DNA from 2 places in the Halobacillus sp. B23F22_5 genome. Region 2 is predicted to be linked to the other one. Evidence: riboswitches for the same ligand, from Rfam matches in the RefSeq annotation. Region 2 holds a riboswitch; the other holds the start of a gene.
The links. Region 2 has a riboswitch for thiamine pyrophosphate ahead of thiT (energy-coupled thiamine transporter ThiT). Riboswitches for the same ligand answer to the same signal wherever they lie in the genome.

Region 1: linked by a shared signal. The riboswitch ahead of thiW (energy coupling factor transporter S component ThiW) and the one ahead of thiT (energy-coupled thiamine transporter ThiT) in region 2 are both predicted to bind thiamine pyrophosphate.

The regions. Positions count from the first base shown of each region.
Region 1 is NZ_JBIEKI010000001.1:259,146-266,734, reverse strand. Features, by position in the region: gene rpoN (RNA polymerase factor sigma-54) at 1-251, opposite strand, end outside; gene thiE (thiamine phosphate synthase) at 484-1,101, opposite strand; gene thiM (hydroxyethylthiazole kinase) at 1,098-1,874, opposite strand; gene thiD (bifunctional hydroxymethylpyrimidine kinase/phosphomethylpyrimidine kinase) at 1,858-2,706, opposite strand; gene tenA (thiaminase II) at 2,673-3,362, opposite strand; TPP riboswitch at 3,430-3,533, opposite strand; gene thiW (energy coupling factor transporter S component ThiW) at 3,551-4,051, opposite strand; TPP riboswitch at 4,133-4,247, opposite strand; gene ACGTN9_RS01300 (sulfite exporter TauE/SafE family protein) at 4,361-5,077, opposite strand; gene ACGTN9_RS01295 (DsbA family protein) at 5,295-5,987, shown strand; gene ACGTN9_RS01290 (disulfide oxidoreductase) at 5,980-6,402, shown strand; gene ACGTN9_RS01285 (DMT family transporter) at 6,561-6,986, shown strand; gene ACGTN9_RS01280 (Crp/Fnr family transcriptional regulator) at 7,004-7,589, shown strand, end outside.
Region 2 is NZ_JBIEKI010000015.1:26,063-33,651, forward strand. Features, by position in the region: gene ACGTN9_RS16275 (universal stress protein) at 1-51, shown strand, start outside; gene ACGTN9_RS16280 (penicillin-binding transpeptidase domain-containing protein) at 293-2,305, shown strand; TPP riboswitch at 2,376-2,479, shown strand; gene thiT (energy-coupled thiamine transporter ThiT) at 2,569-3,180, shown strand; gene ACGTN9_RS16290 (hypothetical protein) at 3,268-3,405, shown strand; gene ACGTN9_RS16295 (phospholipase D family protein) at 3,402-4,883, shown strand; gene ACGTN9_RS16300 (YflT domain-containing protein) at 5,196-5,546, opposite strand; gene ACGTN9_RS16305 (DUF2087 domain-containing protein) at 5,682-6,272, shown strand; gene fdhF (formate dehydrogenase subunit alpha) at 6,360-7,589, shown strand, end outside.

The sequences.
Region 1 (7,589 bases), on a different contig from region 2:
ATATCTTTTTCCCTGGTAGCAAAATCAAGTGGACTGGCACCTGAGTGATAGGACCTTTGCTGATAGACAGGTTCGTGGTCGACCTCTGGTGTTTTTTCCTTTAATTCAATCAGCGGATTTTCCAGTGCTTGTTCCTGGATATACGCTGTCAGTTCCATCGAAGAGAATTGCAGCAATGATATCGCCTGTCGTAATTCAGTTGTCATAGCCAGGTTCGTCGTTTGCCGTTGAGACAGACTTAACTCCATCATGTTTCTCCTCCCTGCTTAAAACCATATGAACGCGCTTACATTTCACAATAGACTGATTTCTTTTAGAATATATTTTATTTTACTATGCATCATGATCAATTAGAAGTTGTTCGAGATTAACTTATACTTATTATCATATTGGCGTATCCATCATGAAATTTCAAGCTCGTATCAAAAAAACTTCCCCAGGAGAACCATTTTCTGGTTCTCCTGGGGAAGACGGTTAAGACGGTTAAAGCTGTTTTACTGATTGTGGGATGTCTTCTGCCTGGGTGATAGCGCTAATGACCGCCACGCCATCGGCACCCGCTGAAATGATAGAAGGCGCATTTTTGCGATTAATACCTCCTATTCCAACTATAGGTATAGAGGGAAAGTTCTCCCTTAGCTCCTTGATCCACGCAGTACCGACGGGGCTTTTGGCATCGGCTTTGGTAGTAGTAGGAAACAGCGGACCGGCTCCAAAGTAATCAACATGTTCTATTGGACTTTTCTCCACTTCCCTCCAGTTTGATACCGATAATCCTATCACTCTGTCAGGAAAAACTTCTCGCAAATCGCCAGGCGATATGTCATCCTGGCCCACATGAACACCATCCGCATCCAGTGATTCAACCAGATCGGTATCATCGTTAACGATATACAGCACTTCATGTTCCTTACAAATCCTTCTCAGCTTCAGTCCTAATTCCAGTTTTTCTTTTCCTTGTAAGGATCCTTCCCCTTTCTCTCGATATTGAAAAGCGGTGATCCCACCCTCAATGGCTTCCAGTAAAATTTCTACCGGATCACGGGTGCAATTAGTACTTCCCATAACTAGATATTTTCGCAGTCTACATGCCAAATTCATCCTTGGAGTCCCCTTTGCAGCTGGGAGAAATCAAACGATAGAGCATCGATGAACCTGGGTACAAACGTTCCTGAACCAGTCACTCCCGGATCTGCAGCAGCATATTCTGCTGCCAAACCGTAAAACTCTACGGCCGCCAATGCCTGCATTTCAGCAATACCTTCTGTAGTTAGACATGCGGTCAATATGGAACCAAGCAGACAACCGGCACCTGTGACTTTTGCAAGCAGAGGATGACCAGTTTCATTTTTCACCAGGCGACTTCCATTACTAATGACATCTGTTGCTCCTGTAACAACCGCCAGGGTGTTGTATTGACGGGCTACTTGCTCGGCAACTTCTTCGGCATCCCCTTCTCCGCGCGATTCGACACCTTTCATTTCCCAGGAAATATCGACAAGGTTTGCAAGTTCAGCTGCATTTCCTTTGATTGCTGTAAGTTTGACTGTTTGTAATATTTCCTCGACGGCACGCCTGCGAAATCGCGTAGCTGCGACCCCGACCGGATCGAGCACAACCGGGATACCCTTTTCATTAGCTGCTTTACCAGCATGAACCATTGCTGGAACCTCTGCAGCGGTCAGTGTTCCGATATTGATCAACACACCATCGGCATTAAAAGCCATCGATGCTGCTTCTTCCTCAGCCTTAGCCATGACGGGGGCACCGCCAAAAGCCAACAGCCCATTCGCTGTAAAATTCATGACGACTTGATTGGTCAAATGATGGATCAGCGGGGTGTGATTACGCACTTCTTCAATGACATTCATCATTTATTCCCTCCTCACGTATCGCCCAGTGATTCGTTGGTCCGTTACCCTTTCCGATAGAAAAGCCATGACGAATCGCAGCAGTGATATAGTGCTTCGCACGTCTCACTGCTTCGTCTAATGGGAACCCCTGACTTAAATATGCAGTAATGGCTGCTGAATAGGTACAGCCAGTACCATGCGTGTTTTTAGTGGTAATACGATCGGAGGTGAACCGATACATCTTTTTTCCATCATACAAGACATCCAGCGCCTCCCCTATTCGATGACCGCCTTTAATAAGTGCCGCTCCTGCACCGAAGCCATGCACGATGTGTTCAGCGGAAGCTTCCATATCGGCTGACGATTCGATGTTTTCTTCCGTAATCATTTCCGCTTCAGGTATATTTGGTGTCACCAGGGTTGTCAAAGGAAGCAAATGCTCCCGTAAATAAAAACGAGCTTCGCTTTCCATCAATACATCGCCGCTTGTCGCTACCATCACAGGATCCATGACATAAGGAGTCTGGAAGCGGGGTATCGCTTCTGCGACCACTTTCATCATATGGATATCTGCAATCATGCCTGTTTTGAGCGCATGGATCGGCATATCTGCTCGTATCGCTTCAAGCTGTTGTTTTATTATCGACGGTGGCAAATGATGGACTCCTTGCACACCAGTTGTATTTTGAGCGGTGACAGAAGTGATGACAGACATGCCATAGCTCTTCAGTTCTTGAAAAGTTTTCAAATCAGCCTGTATGCCCGCTCCTCCACTTGAATCGCTGCCCGCTATGGTCAGTGCACATGGGATTGGTCTGCTCATCGCTGTGTCACCACTTTCTGTACCGGCCATTCTTCACACGTATAGGCCATTTCCCAAAAAGCCAACTCAAGTTGACAACTCTTCCGGAATGCTTCTTTCATACGGGTGCGTTGTTTTTCAGATACTTCTTCTGCCAGTTCATCCAGGCGGTTACGCAGCTTTCCTGTCAGCCCTCTCATCTCAGCATCCGCGTAGAATTTGATCCATGGATAAAACGGATGGCTACCGTTCGGCTCGTATTGACCCGTCAACACCTGACCGATTTCTAAATATGTCCACGGACAAGGAAGCAACGCACATAGGATTTCGCCTAAGTTTCCGGTATGGGCATGGTACATCATGTGCTTGATATAGTGGTCCGCCGTTGGTGGCAGCGGGTATCCTTGCATGTCTTCATATTTCACCCCAGCCTGCTCACAAAAGTTATGATGGGGATGGGTTTCACTGTTCAATACAAAGCCTATCTGGTCATTGAAGAGTGAGATATCATCTCTATTGCCTGATTTGGAGACGGCTATGCCATAGATATGCATGAACGCATTCAAGTACTCAAAGTCTGCTTTGATATAGTGCTCCAGGGCCTCTTTTGGCACGTCTCCTTTTCCTATACCGACCACAAATGGATGGCTGAATATCTTTCGAAAAATATCATCGTTTTCTTTTCTTAAGTCGTTTGAAAAAGTCATGGTAAGCCTCCTTTAATAGTTAGGAAGCTACTAGGGGAATAAAAGTAGAAAGATAGAGGGTGGTGAAGTTGGTCCTCTACTACTTCCCTGCGCTGGCATTATCCAGATCAGGTTCCAAGGGACAAAGGAAATCATTCCTTATCTCAGCTGTACGCGCCCCTAGTAGTTTTCCGTTAAAAAGTTAAACACTATGAAACTCTTCTTGTATTAGGCAATAATTGTTCTTGTTTGATTTTGACGACGACCAGCCAGCCGATTACAGCACCAGTAATACTGCTGACCAGAAATGATGGAATAAAAAACAAAGCTCCAACCGCACTTCCCATCAGCACATTGGCAAAAGGGACGGCAAACAAAGCGCCAATTACTCCAGTCCCCACAACCTCGCCAACGGCAGCCCAGGCTTTTCTGCCCAGCTTCTTGTATAGATAGCCAGCTAAAAATGCGCCGACCATGCCGCCCGGAAAGGCCAGCAAAGTGCCGATTCCAAGCAGATTACGCAAAACGCCGATCATAAACGCAATGACCACCGCCGGCAGTGGTCCGAGCGTTACAGCCGCCATCACATTGACTGCATGCTGGACTGGGTAAGCTTTAGCTATCCCTGCCGGAAACCAGAGCAGCTGTGCTCCCATGGTGCCAATTGCTACAAATACAGCCATTGTCGTAAGCAGACGCGTACGATTCATTTCTCCCCTCCTTTCTCCAAGAGCGCACTAAAAAAGCCAGATCCTCATGGGACCTGGCTTGGTAGGTTAAAAGAAAATAGACGTATCTTCCGACTACTTCCCTCCGCTGGTATTAACCAGATCAGGTCCATAAGAGTCGGAAAGCTTCACGCGCTTTCCTCTCAGCCCACCATTCAGGGCACCCCTAGTAGTTGTTTCATATATTTAATTTGATGTTTCCATTTCATCATAACAAAGTATAGGAAGCTCTTCCACTTCTCTATGATAAATTTTTGAAAATAAAGCCTGCACACGTATGCTTTGATAGATTTAAAAACTCTCAAGCAGCAAATAGAGCCCGGTGAATAACAAAATCATGTACATGAATAGCTGAAATAAACGCTGGTTGATCCATTGAAACAATAATTGGCCCAAAACAAGTCCAGCCAGTACCACAGGCAAGGCTAATCCGCCAGCCTTCCATACTTCGATGTTCGTGCCCGCAAAAACCACTTGAATCAGCAGGCTCACGAAATAAATGAATAAGTAGAAAGCGAGCGTAGTTGCTCTCAACTTTTCCTTCTTCGTATCCGTACCGGAAAAATACAGCAGGAGTGGTGGTCCAGGCATTCCGATACTGGTGGTCATCGCTCCCGATATACCTCCTGCGATAAAGTCTCTACGCAAAGACTGATGAGTCCGGAATTGGAAGATCAAAAGAATTGTAAGCACCAGGATAACGATACTGATACCGAGCTTTAACTTGGTCATGTCTGCCAAAAGAAAGATGAGGATGCCAATCGGAAGTCCGGCACTACTGCCGATGATGAACCTTTTTAAAATTCCTGTATCGACATCATGACGGATTTTCATAATCAAGACACTGGAAATGACCAGTGAAAGAGCCAGATTGATCTGAATCGCTTCCCTGGGAGCGAACAATAATAATAAAAACGGTGTAGCCATGATCGAAAAGCCGAAACCTGTACTGGTTTGTAAAATGGAAGCTAATAAAATGATGACAATAAATAAAAAAATAGAATCCAAATAAACACCTCTGTTTAATACCGATAACAATCCATGGTCGTCCTATTAAGTAGTGAAATCTCTAAGCTTTTCAGGAAAGCTGAGAAAGTATATAATTTAATAAGATTGTCAAAAAATATCAAGAAAATCTTTTCTATTTGATCTTCCTTTTATGATAACATGTTGATATTATCAAGCGTTGCGATTGCTAACTTAAAATACATATAGGAGTGTAACCATGGCTGAAAATAATAAAGGCTCGATGAAATTCGTTGTCATTTTAACTGTAGTTGTCATTGGACTTGTAGCTGCTTTTGTCGTATTAGATAGTAAAAACAATAGCGGAAGTGAAAGCAATACGGCTTCTTCTGGAGATTCTATCTCTACAGAGGGCCAACCGACCATTGGTGAATCCGATGCACCGGTGGAAATCGTCGAATTCGGCGACTATCTTTGCCCAGCATGTAAAGTATGGAGCGACCAGGTCTTTCCATTATTGAAACAAGATTATATTGATTCAGGCGATGCTAATTTGACTTATGTCAACGTCCTCTTTCACGGGGAAGATTCTGAATTGGCTTCTTCCGCAGCAGAAGCCGTTTATAAACAGACTCCGGAAAAATTTTGGGACTTCAGCAAGCAATTATATGCGGCCCAGCCAGAAGAACACCAGGAAGGCTGGCTGACAGAAGAAAAGATTGTGGAAACAGCTGAAGAAAGTGTCCCATCGATTGATATCGAACAAATGAAACAGGATATGAAATCGGAAGAAATTCAGCAGGAAGTCCAAAAAGATGATACGCTCGTCAAAGAACATGGAGTTCAAGTTACACCTACAGTAATGATTAATGGTGAAATGGTGGAAGACCCATTCAACTATGAAGAGATTTCCAATAAAATTGAAAAAGCGATTGAAGATAGCAATGAGTAAACGGAAAAGTAGCAGACAGCATGTTGCACTTTACATTGCATGGCTGGCTGCTGTCATCGCTACATTAGGGAGTCTCTATTTTAGTGAAATAAGGGAATTCATTCCTTGTGAATTATGCTGGGTACAGCGGATATTCATGTACCCGCTCAGCATCATCCTGGGAATTGCGACTTTCCTGAATGACCGCAGTATCGTCATATATGCGCTGCCGCTCTCTATCATAGGCGGGCTCGTTTCCATTTTTCATTATATGGAACAAAAAGTTCCGGGTTTTGCGAGCATTAAACCATGTGTCGGTGGCGTGCCATGCAGTGCGGAATATATCAACTGGCTGGGTTTTATCACGATTCCTTTTCTGGCATTGACCGCATTTACGCTGATAACGATTTTTTTGTTCGCCGCACGAAAGAAATAAGCTGACCAATAAGCTTAGAGCTGGATTCACACGCTCTGAGCTTATTTTTATGATGAAAAGGGGAAAGCTTTCTTGTATGAGTGACATTGGTTAGGACATATGTCCTTTCAAAAATTTTCATCTTCCTTTTAAATAAATGCAGAATAGGAGGATGAAAGATGAAAGGTGCTTTATTTTCACTGCTTGGAGGACTGTGCATCACGATGCAAGGTATCTTTAACGCAAGAATGAGTGATGCGATTGGCGGGTGGCACACAACGGTAATGGTTCATATCGTAGCCTTCACCATCGCCATCATTATTTATATGAAAGTAAGAGATGGTAAAGGAAAAAGCTTTAAAAAAGTTCCATTTCTTTATTTAATTGGAGGATCATTCGGTGTCATTGTCGTTTTCTCAGAATTGACAGCGATTCATAGAATCGGCCCCGCAGCAGCCATCGCTATCCTACTTGTGTCACAGATAGCAATGGCATTTATCATAGAGTCACGCGGATGGTTCGGGGAGAAGAAAATACCTGTCACGTTGCGGCAAGGCCTTGGACTTATGATGATGCTCGCCGGAGTTGTCCTTTTCCAATTGTAAAAGAAGGTGTTTATACGGTGAAAGAAATAGAAGCATTTGATTTAAACTACTACCTTGAGCGTTATGAACTGGATGGGGTCTTTTCAGAGGATTTCAGGCCCCATATAAAAGCCTGCCAGTTTAAAAAAGGAACTGTTCTATTTTCAGCTGGCGAAGAGCTTGATGAACTCTACATTCTGGTAGAAGGAAAAATAAAAATTTTTACACTTACGCCTGAAGGAAAGTCATTAATTAACCGGTTTAAGCGTCCCCTGGAGCTTATCGGTGATGTGGAATATGTTAAAAGGAATGCGGTCTTTAATTCCGTTGAAGCGGTAACGGATGGCGTGATGCTTGCAGCGTCATTTGCCGATTTGGAGAAGCTGGAAAAAGATCACCCGCCATTTATGCGTTTTTTACTGGAAACGTTAGCCCGGAAGTTTTATACCGAATCCCATACGACGAGTCTAAACATGCTTTATCCAGTAGAAGTTCGTCTGGCCAGCTATTTACTATCGATTTCCTCGGTCAGTGAAGGCACAGCTTTTCATCAGGAAATGCATACATCGAATTTATCAGAGCTCGCAGAGTGGCTGGGGACCAGTTACCGCCATTTAAACCGTG
Region 2 (7,589 bases):
AGTTATAGCGTCCTGCATACGGCTGATGTGCCAGTCACCGTTGTTCCTTAATAAAAACAATCACCCGCCTTCCTTGGCATACAAGGAAGGTTTTTTTATTTGTTTCATAGAAACAAACGGCAACATCTTTTAACCTAGCCTGGAATACGAATAGAAAAGGGAATCGACTTACTTTCCAGGCACCATACGTGTATGACCTTTGACTCAGCGATAATTCCAAACGGCTGATTCCTGAATTAGATGCAGATATGATAAGATAAAAGAGCTAATAACTTTCCAAAAGGAGGATATTATGAGGAAATTATCAGGTGCCCTGATGATTATTTTATTGATCATTACAGCGGCATGCAGTAATAAAGATGAGCCTACGGCGGAAGAGCGTTTTACTAAATACATAAATTTATGGCAGGATCAGAAGTTTGAAGAAATGTACGACATGACTGCTGCTTCCTCTAAAGAACATTATACAAAAGAAGAAGCGGTCGATCGCTTTAAAAAAATCTATCAGGATTTTTCTATTAAAGATGTAGAAGTGACCTTTGAGCAGAAAGAGGAAGAAGAGGAAGAGGATAAGGAGAAGACAGAAGAAACCATTCCCTTCAAAGTTTCGATGACATCGGTTGCAGGTGACATCGAATTTGATTATGAGGCGACGCTGACGAAAGAAGAACGGGAAGCAGACGGTGAAACGAAAGAAAACTGGTATGTCAACTGGAACCCGGGATTCATTTTTCCGGAGATAGCTGAGGGCCAGGAAGTAGGACTATCCACTAAGAATCCTGTCAGAGGAGAAATTTACGATCGCAATGGCAACGGTCTGGTCATTAATGCTGAATTTCTGAACATCGGTGTGATTCCGGAACAGCTTGGGGAAGAGGAAGCAGAGATGAAACAGAAGATTTCCGAACTCCTGGATATGGCTGTAGAAGATATTGATAAAAAGTTGAGTGCCGGCTGGGTACAAAAAAACCCGGGTCAATTCGTACCACTGAAAAAGATACCCGCAGATGAGAAGGAGAGAATAGAAAAACTGGTTGCCATGGAACCTGTCTCTACCCAGGCAACCACCGGACGGGACTACCCTTATGGAGAAGCAGCCGCCCATCTGACTGGCTATATCCGCCAGGTGACTGCCGAGGATTTAGAAGAATTGGATGACGAAAAATATCATGCCAATAGCATGATTGGTCATGGCGGGCTGGAAGGAAAGATGGAAGACACCTTAAGCGGGTCCCCTGGAGTCACTATTTATGCTAAATCGGAGGAAGGAACCACAACCATCGCTGAAACTCCAGTAGAACATGGGGAGGATGTACATCTTACGATAGACGCTGAGCTCCAGAAGAAAATCTATCAATCTTATGAAGGAAAAGCAGGGGCTGCGGCGGCCATCCACCCGACTACTGGTGAAACACTGGCACTGGTCAGTTCTCCCGCTATCGATCCGAACCTGAGGGTTTATGGTACGACCAAAGAGCTTGATGATACAGGACAGCCCAGCTTGAACCGTTCCATGTATACCTTTGCACCAGGGTCAACCATCAAACCGGTTACGGCGGCGATCGCATTGAGTAATGGTGTCATCGCACCAGAAGAAACCATTGACATTAATGGCAAAACGTGGGCAAAAGAAGATGGGTCCTGGGGTAATTATGAGATCAGTCGGGTCACAGAATTTAATGGACCTGTCGATGTCACCAATGCACTGATTCGCTCCGATAATATCTTCTTTGCAAGAACAGCCTTGAAGATGGAACAGGAAACCTTCCGTGCCGGCTTGGAATCGTTTGGTTTCAATCAGGAAATTCCGATCGAATACCCTGTATATAACTCGCAGATTTCCAATGAAGATACGTTTTCCGATGATTTGCTGATGGCAAACACCGCCTATGGACAGGGCCAAATGGAAATGTCATTGATCCATCTCGCGACAGCGTATACCCCATTTTTCAATGAAGGTAACTTGTTGAAGCCTACGATTGTTAAAGGTGAAAACACGCGGGAAATTTGGAAAGAGGGTGTGACCGACCCACAATACAATGATGTCATTAAAAATGCGCTGCGCCAGGTGGTTGCTCATGAAGCAGGAACGGCACGTGCTGCTAACATTTCAGGAACTTCATTATCCGGAAAGACAGGGACAGCTGAATTGAAACGTACAAAAGATGAGGAAGGAAAGGAAAACGGCTGGTTTGTCGTTTATCCGACCGAAAATACGGATATATTACTTGCAATGATGAAAGAAAATGCCAAAAGCGGGGACGTTGTCAAACAGGCCGCAGGATTATTCCGGAATATGGAATGAACCGGTCGCTTGTTGCTAAATCTGTGATAGTTTTTTATAATAGATGCAGTACAAAAAAAGCATAGATTCAAAGCCTTCCAAGGGGAGCCGAATTTGGCTGAGAGTGGGCGCTCGTGTCCTTACCCTTCGAACCTGTTAGTTAATACTAGCGTAGGAATGGTGGCTTTTATGATGGTGCAATGCAAACGGAATCCGTCCATCTGGAAGCTTCCCCCTTGGCATTGCTTTTTTTGTTGCCAAAAAACAAGGGGAGTGATTGACTCATGAGAAACAAACGTACGTTATTTATGGTAGAGGTGGCGATTTTTGCAGCGCTTGCGACACTGTTGGACTTCATCCCGATTTTCAAAATGCCGCAGGGCGGTTCGGTGTCGCTTGCGATGGTGCCAGTCTTTCTGATTGCGTTCCGCTGGGGATTAAAAGGTGGACTGCTGACCGGATTGCTTTACGGGATTTTCCAGATCATCGTCGGACAGGCTTATATTTTGACGCCGGTGCAGGCGGTTATTGAATACGGGCTGGCGTTCACGCTGTTAGGATTAGCCGGTATTTTTGCTCACACAGTCAAACAGGCGTTAATCAACCATAATACGAAGAAGTTTTTCACGTATGTAACGCTCGGTATACTGCTTGGAAGTACACTCCGGTTCATCGGACACTTCATCGCAGGCGTCGTATTTTTTGCCGAATATACCGATGCAGAAAATGTATGGATTTACTCGTTAGTATACAATGCTTCTTATATGGTGCCAGCAGCAATCATTAGTGCGCTCGGCTTGGGATATTTATTCCACAAACAGCCGCGAATTCTTTTGAATGATCAGGAACAGGCTTCCTACCGGGCGGCAGCAAGACCTAAGGAACAATTGAATTAAATCATCAACCTTGCCAATTATTTCTGGCAAGGTTTTTCTTTTTATCAGGGGGGTATATAGTATGATGGAGAAAAGGGGGCAGGGAATATGAGAGAATTAGTAGGTCGCTGCAGTAAGTGCGGAAAAAGCGTTTATTGTGAGGACGGCTTTTTGAATGGTTTCTATGAGAATAAACAATTGTACTGTAATGCATGCTATGAAAAAGTAGAGGAACAGGAAAAGTGAAAAACAAATTCGCCCGCATCCAAACCAGAATGAAATTATTACTTAAGAAAAAACGAAGCTGGCTATTCATAGCGGTGGTGCTATGGTTATCCGGCGTGATATTCTACAATACTTCCTATAAGACATTACCCGAAGGGCTCTCTTATGAAGGCAATGTACACGACATGAAACAGGTTGAATTCTTTCGCGATTTGACCTACCCGGACGAAAACGGCAAAACCGTCCATGACCGCGAGATATTCCAGGAAATCAATGATCTGATCGGAGAGGCGGAAGAGTTTGTCGTGATTGATATGTTTCTGTTCAACGGTTATACAGATGGAAAGAGAGAATTTCCCCCAATATCAAAAGAGCTTGCTGATGCTATCATCAAGCAAAAAGAAAAGCATCCTGACCTGAAGGCAGTGTTTATTACCGACCAGGTCAATACGGTCTATAATTCCTACCAGCCGGAAGCGATTGAGCGGCTGCGCGCGAATGATGTGGACGTCGTGATGACCAGCCTGAGCGAACTAAGGGACTCTAATCCATTGTATTCATCGGTTTACCGGACCTTTTTCCAATGGTTCGGGGAAAAAGGGGATGGCTGGATAGGCAACCCGATGGCGAAACAGGCTCCTGATATCACCTTCCGTTCTTATGTGAAAATGATGAATATCAAGGCGAATCACCGCAAGCTGATAGTTACAGAAGATGCGGCGATTGTATCTACCGCCAACCCTCATGATGCCAGTGGTTATCATGAAAATGTGGCGTTCAAGATGAAAGGACCGATACAGAAAGATATTTTAGAAGCAGAAAAAGCGATCGTCGACTATTCCGCCGAGGAGGAAGTCGATTATCCTGATATCGAAAGCTATCAGTTTGAAGAACAAACCGGCAGCATCAATGCCCAGTTTCTGACTGAACGTAAAATTTATGAAGCGATTTTAGCTGACTTAGAGAATGCTTCAGAAAATGATAAGGTCTGGCTTGGTATGTACTACCTGGCTGATCGGAAAATACTGGGCCGTTTAATAGAAGCGGCTGATAATGGTGCAATGGTCAATATTATTCTCGACCCGAATAAGACAGCTTTTGGCAATACAAAGACAGGATTGCCGAATATCCCGGTCGCGGCTGAATTGTTTAAGCTGGATCATCCAAATATGAACATACGCTGGTATAACGTCGGTAAAGAACAGTTCCATACAAAAATGCTTTACATTGATAAAGCAAAAGGTGACCATGTGATTATTGGCGGATCAGCGAATTATACGAGACGTAACCTGGCTAACTTGAATCTGGAGGCAGATGTAAGAATCCAGGCGCCACAAAAGGAGCAAGTAATCCAGGAGGTAAGGGATTATTTTGAAAATATGTGGACGAACCAAGGCGGCGCGTATACCGTAGCCTACAAAGAAAATGAAAGTGAGTTGAACTTTTTACTCAGCCTGACTTACCGTCTGCAAAAGCTGGTCTGGTTTACCACCTATTAAGCGCGCCTAATCATCCCTGGTTGAATGTCGTGTGCGGGGTGAACAAACCTGAAAAAATGGCTGAATCCTTGTCCCTTTGTAACGGAAGGTCCTGGGATTCAGCTCTTTTACTGGACAAAAGCTTTTAATACCAGACAACTTTAGCTGTAACTAGACAATTTCCGGATTTTACTAGACATTTTTGAGAAAATACTAGACGAAATCAATAATTAACTAGACAAAAATTACTTTTTCTAGACAAAATAATACGACATAGGAGCAAATAAAAAAGAGTGTGAGCCATAACAGACGGCTTCACACTCTTTTATCTATTTAGGCTAAAATTGACTCGACATCTTCGGTCTCAGTTACCAGCAGCAGTACTCTCCCTTGATCCATTTCTTCTTCATAACTATCCGCTTCCTCTTCACTAAAGCCCATTTCCTCTAATTTCGTACGCAGTTCGTCCCCTTTTTTACTGAACAGGTTTCCGATTGCATTCTTGAAATCCTGCTCGGAAAATCCGATCGTGTTCGCACTGGCATTGCTGGCCAGGCGCTCCGTACGATCATCATCGTGGGTCAATACATAGACATTGTCGCTATCAATCCCGCGATCTTTTAACTTTTTCACATCTTCGATTACTTTTTCATCGTTGGTATATTCTCGAATAAATGGTTTCATTATACGCACTCCTTTATAAGGTATACATCATCCCTATAACCCTAAAGCAGGCTATGCAAACTTCTGAAACATTGACAAAGGAATAAGATTAGATTAATATCTAATTAGATATATATTTAATTAGGTGGTGAAAACATGCAATTAGATAAAATGGTGCAATTTCATAAAGCTGTTGGGGATGTGACAAGAATAAGAATCCTGGCATTACTGAAAAAAGGACCACTCCACGGACAGGAAATAGCGAATAAGCTTGGACTGAAGCCGCCAACGATTACCCATCATATCGCAAAGCTGAAAGACACCGGCATGGTTTATGCGAGACGAGAAAAAAATACGATTTACTTTCAACTTGATGAAAAGAAACTGGAATACATGGCCACAGCAATCATACGAATCGGGGAGGAGAATCTTGTGAAGAAACAGGAATTGGAAATGACCGAAGCAGAAAAGCATAAAATCATCAAAAATTTTGTAACGAAAGAAGGGGAGTTAAAGCAGATTCCGAGTCAGTTGAAGAAGAAACTCGTCATTCTCAGCTACTTTGTCGAGCATTTTGAACCCGGGAAAGTATATGAGGAAAAAGAGGTCAATGCGTATATTAAAACCTTCCATGAAGACTTTGCCACGATACGCAGAGAATGGGTGATGCAGCAATTCATGTATCGGGAAAACAATCGCTATCAGCTGAACCCTAAGGAAATTTGGCCGATTGTTATCGAAAAATAGGTTTTGTCTCCCCCTAAACAGGTTACTAGTTTATATAATGCGAATAATCTAACCTGCATCTCATCATTACAATAGGGGGAAGATAGTATGCTAGAGCGTGACCATACCGTGGTTACCATCAACGGAAAAGAATACTTAGCGGATCCAGGGCAGAATCTATTGGATCTGATCAATTCGACGGGAGAAAATATCCCTCAAATATGTTATAACGAATCGCTTGGCCCCATCGAAACCTGTGATACTTGTATCGTCCAGGTGAATGGGGAACTGAAACGTGCCTGTGGTATGAAAGTCGAAGCGGGCATGCGCGTCATGACCAATCTTGCAGAAGTACATGATGCCCAGAAAGAAGCATTGGATACGATCCTGGAAAAGCATGAACTATATTGTACGGTCTGTGATTACAACAACGGCGACTGTGAAATACATAATGCGGTCGCAGACTTTGGTTTAGAGCATCAATCTCGTGAGTTCAAGCCTACTTCCTATGAAACGGATAGATCCGGGTCCTTTTACCGTTATGACCCGAACCAGTGCATTCTTTGCGGGCGCTGTGTGGAAGCCTGCCAGGATGTTGTTGTCAATGAAACATTGACCATTGACTGGGAGCGAAAAGAACCGCGTGTCATCTGGGATAATGATGTACCGATCGACCAGTCCTCCTGTGTCAATTGCGGCCTTTGTGTAACCGCTTGCCCTTGTAACGCTCTGTTGGAAAAGGATATGGAAGGGGAAGCAGGATACCTGACTGATCAGGAACCTGGACTCCTGCGTTCCATGATCGATTTGACGAAGAAAGCTGAATCCGGCTACGGTCCATTGCTGGCTGTTTCCGATACAGAAGCAGCTATGAGAGAAGACCGTATCAAGAAAACGAAAACGGTATGTACGTATTGTGGTGTCGGGTGCAGTTTTGATGTATGGACAAAAGATCGAGAGGTATTAAAAGTAGAGCCTCACGCACAGTCCCCTGCCAATGGAATCGCAACATGTGTCAAAGGAAGATTCGGCTGGGACTACGTCAACAGTGAAAAGCGCCTGAGAAAACCATTGATCCGCCGTGGAGATCATTTCGAAGAAGTGGAATGGGATGAAGCTATCCAGTATGTAGCCAAACGTTTCACGGAAATTAAAGCGGAGCACGGCCCGGATGCCTTAGGCTTCATCGCTTCTTCCAAAGCGACAAATGAAGAATCTTATTTGATGCAGAAGCTCTCCCGCCAGGTTATTGGTACAAATAATGTGGATAACTGCTCCAGGTATTGCCAGTCGCCAGCGACGAAGGGACTGTTCCGTACGGTGGGCCATGGCGGGGAT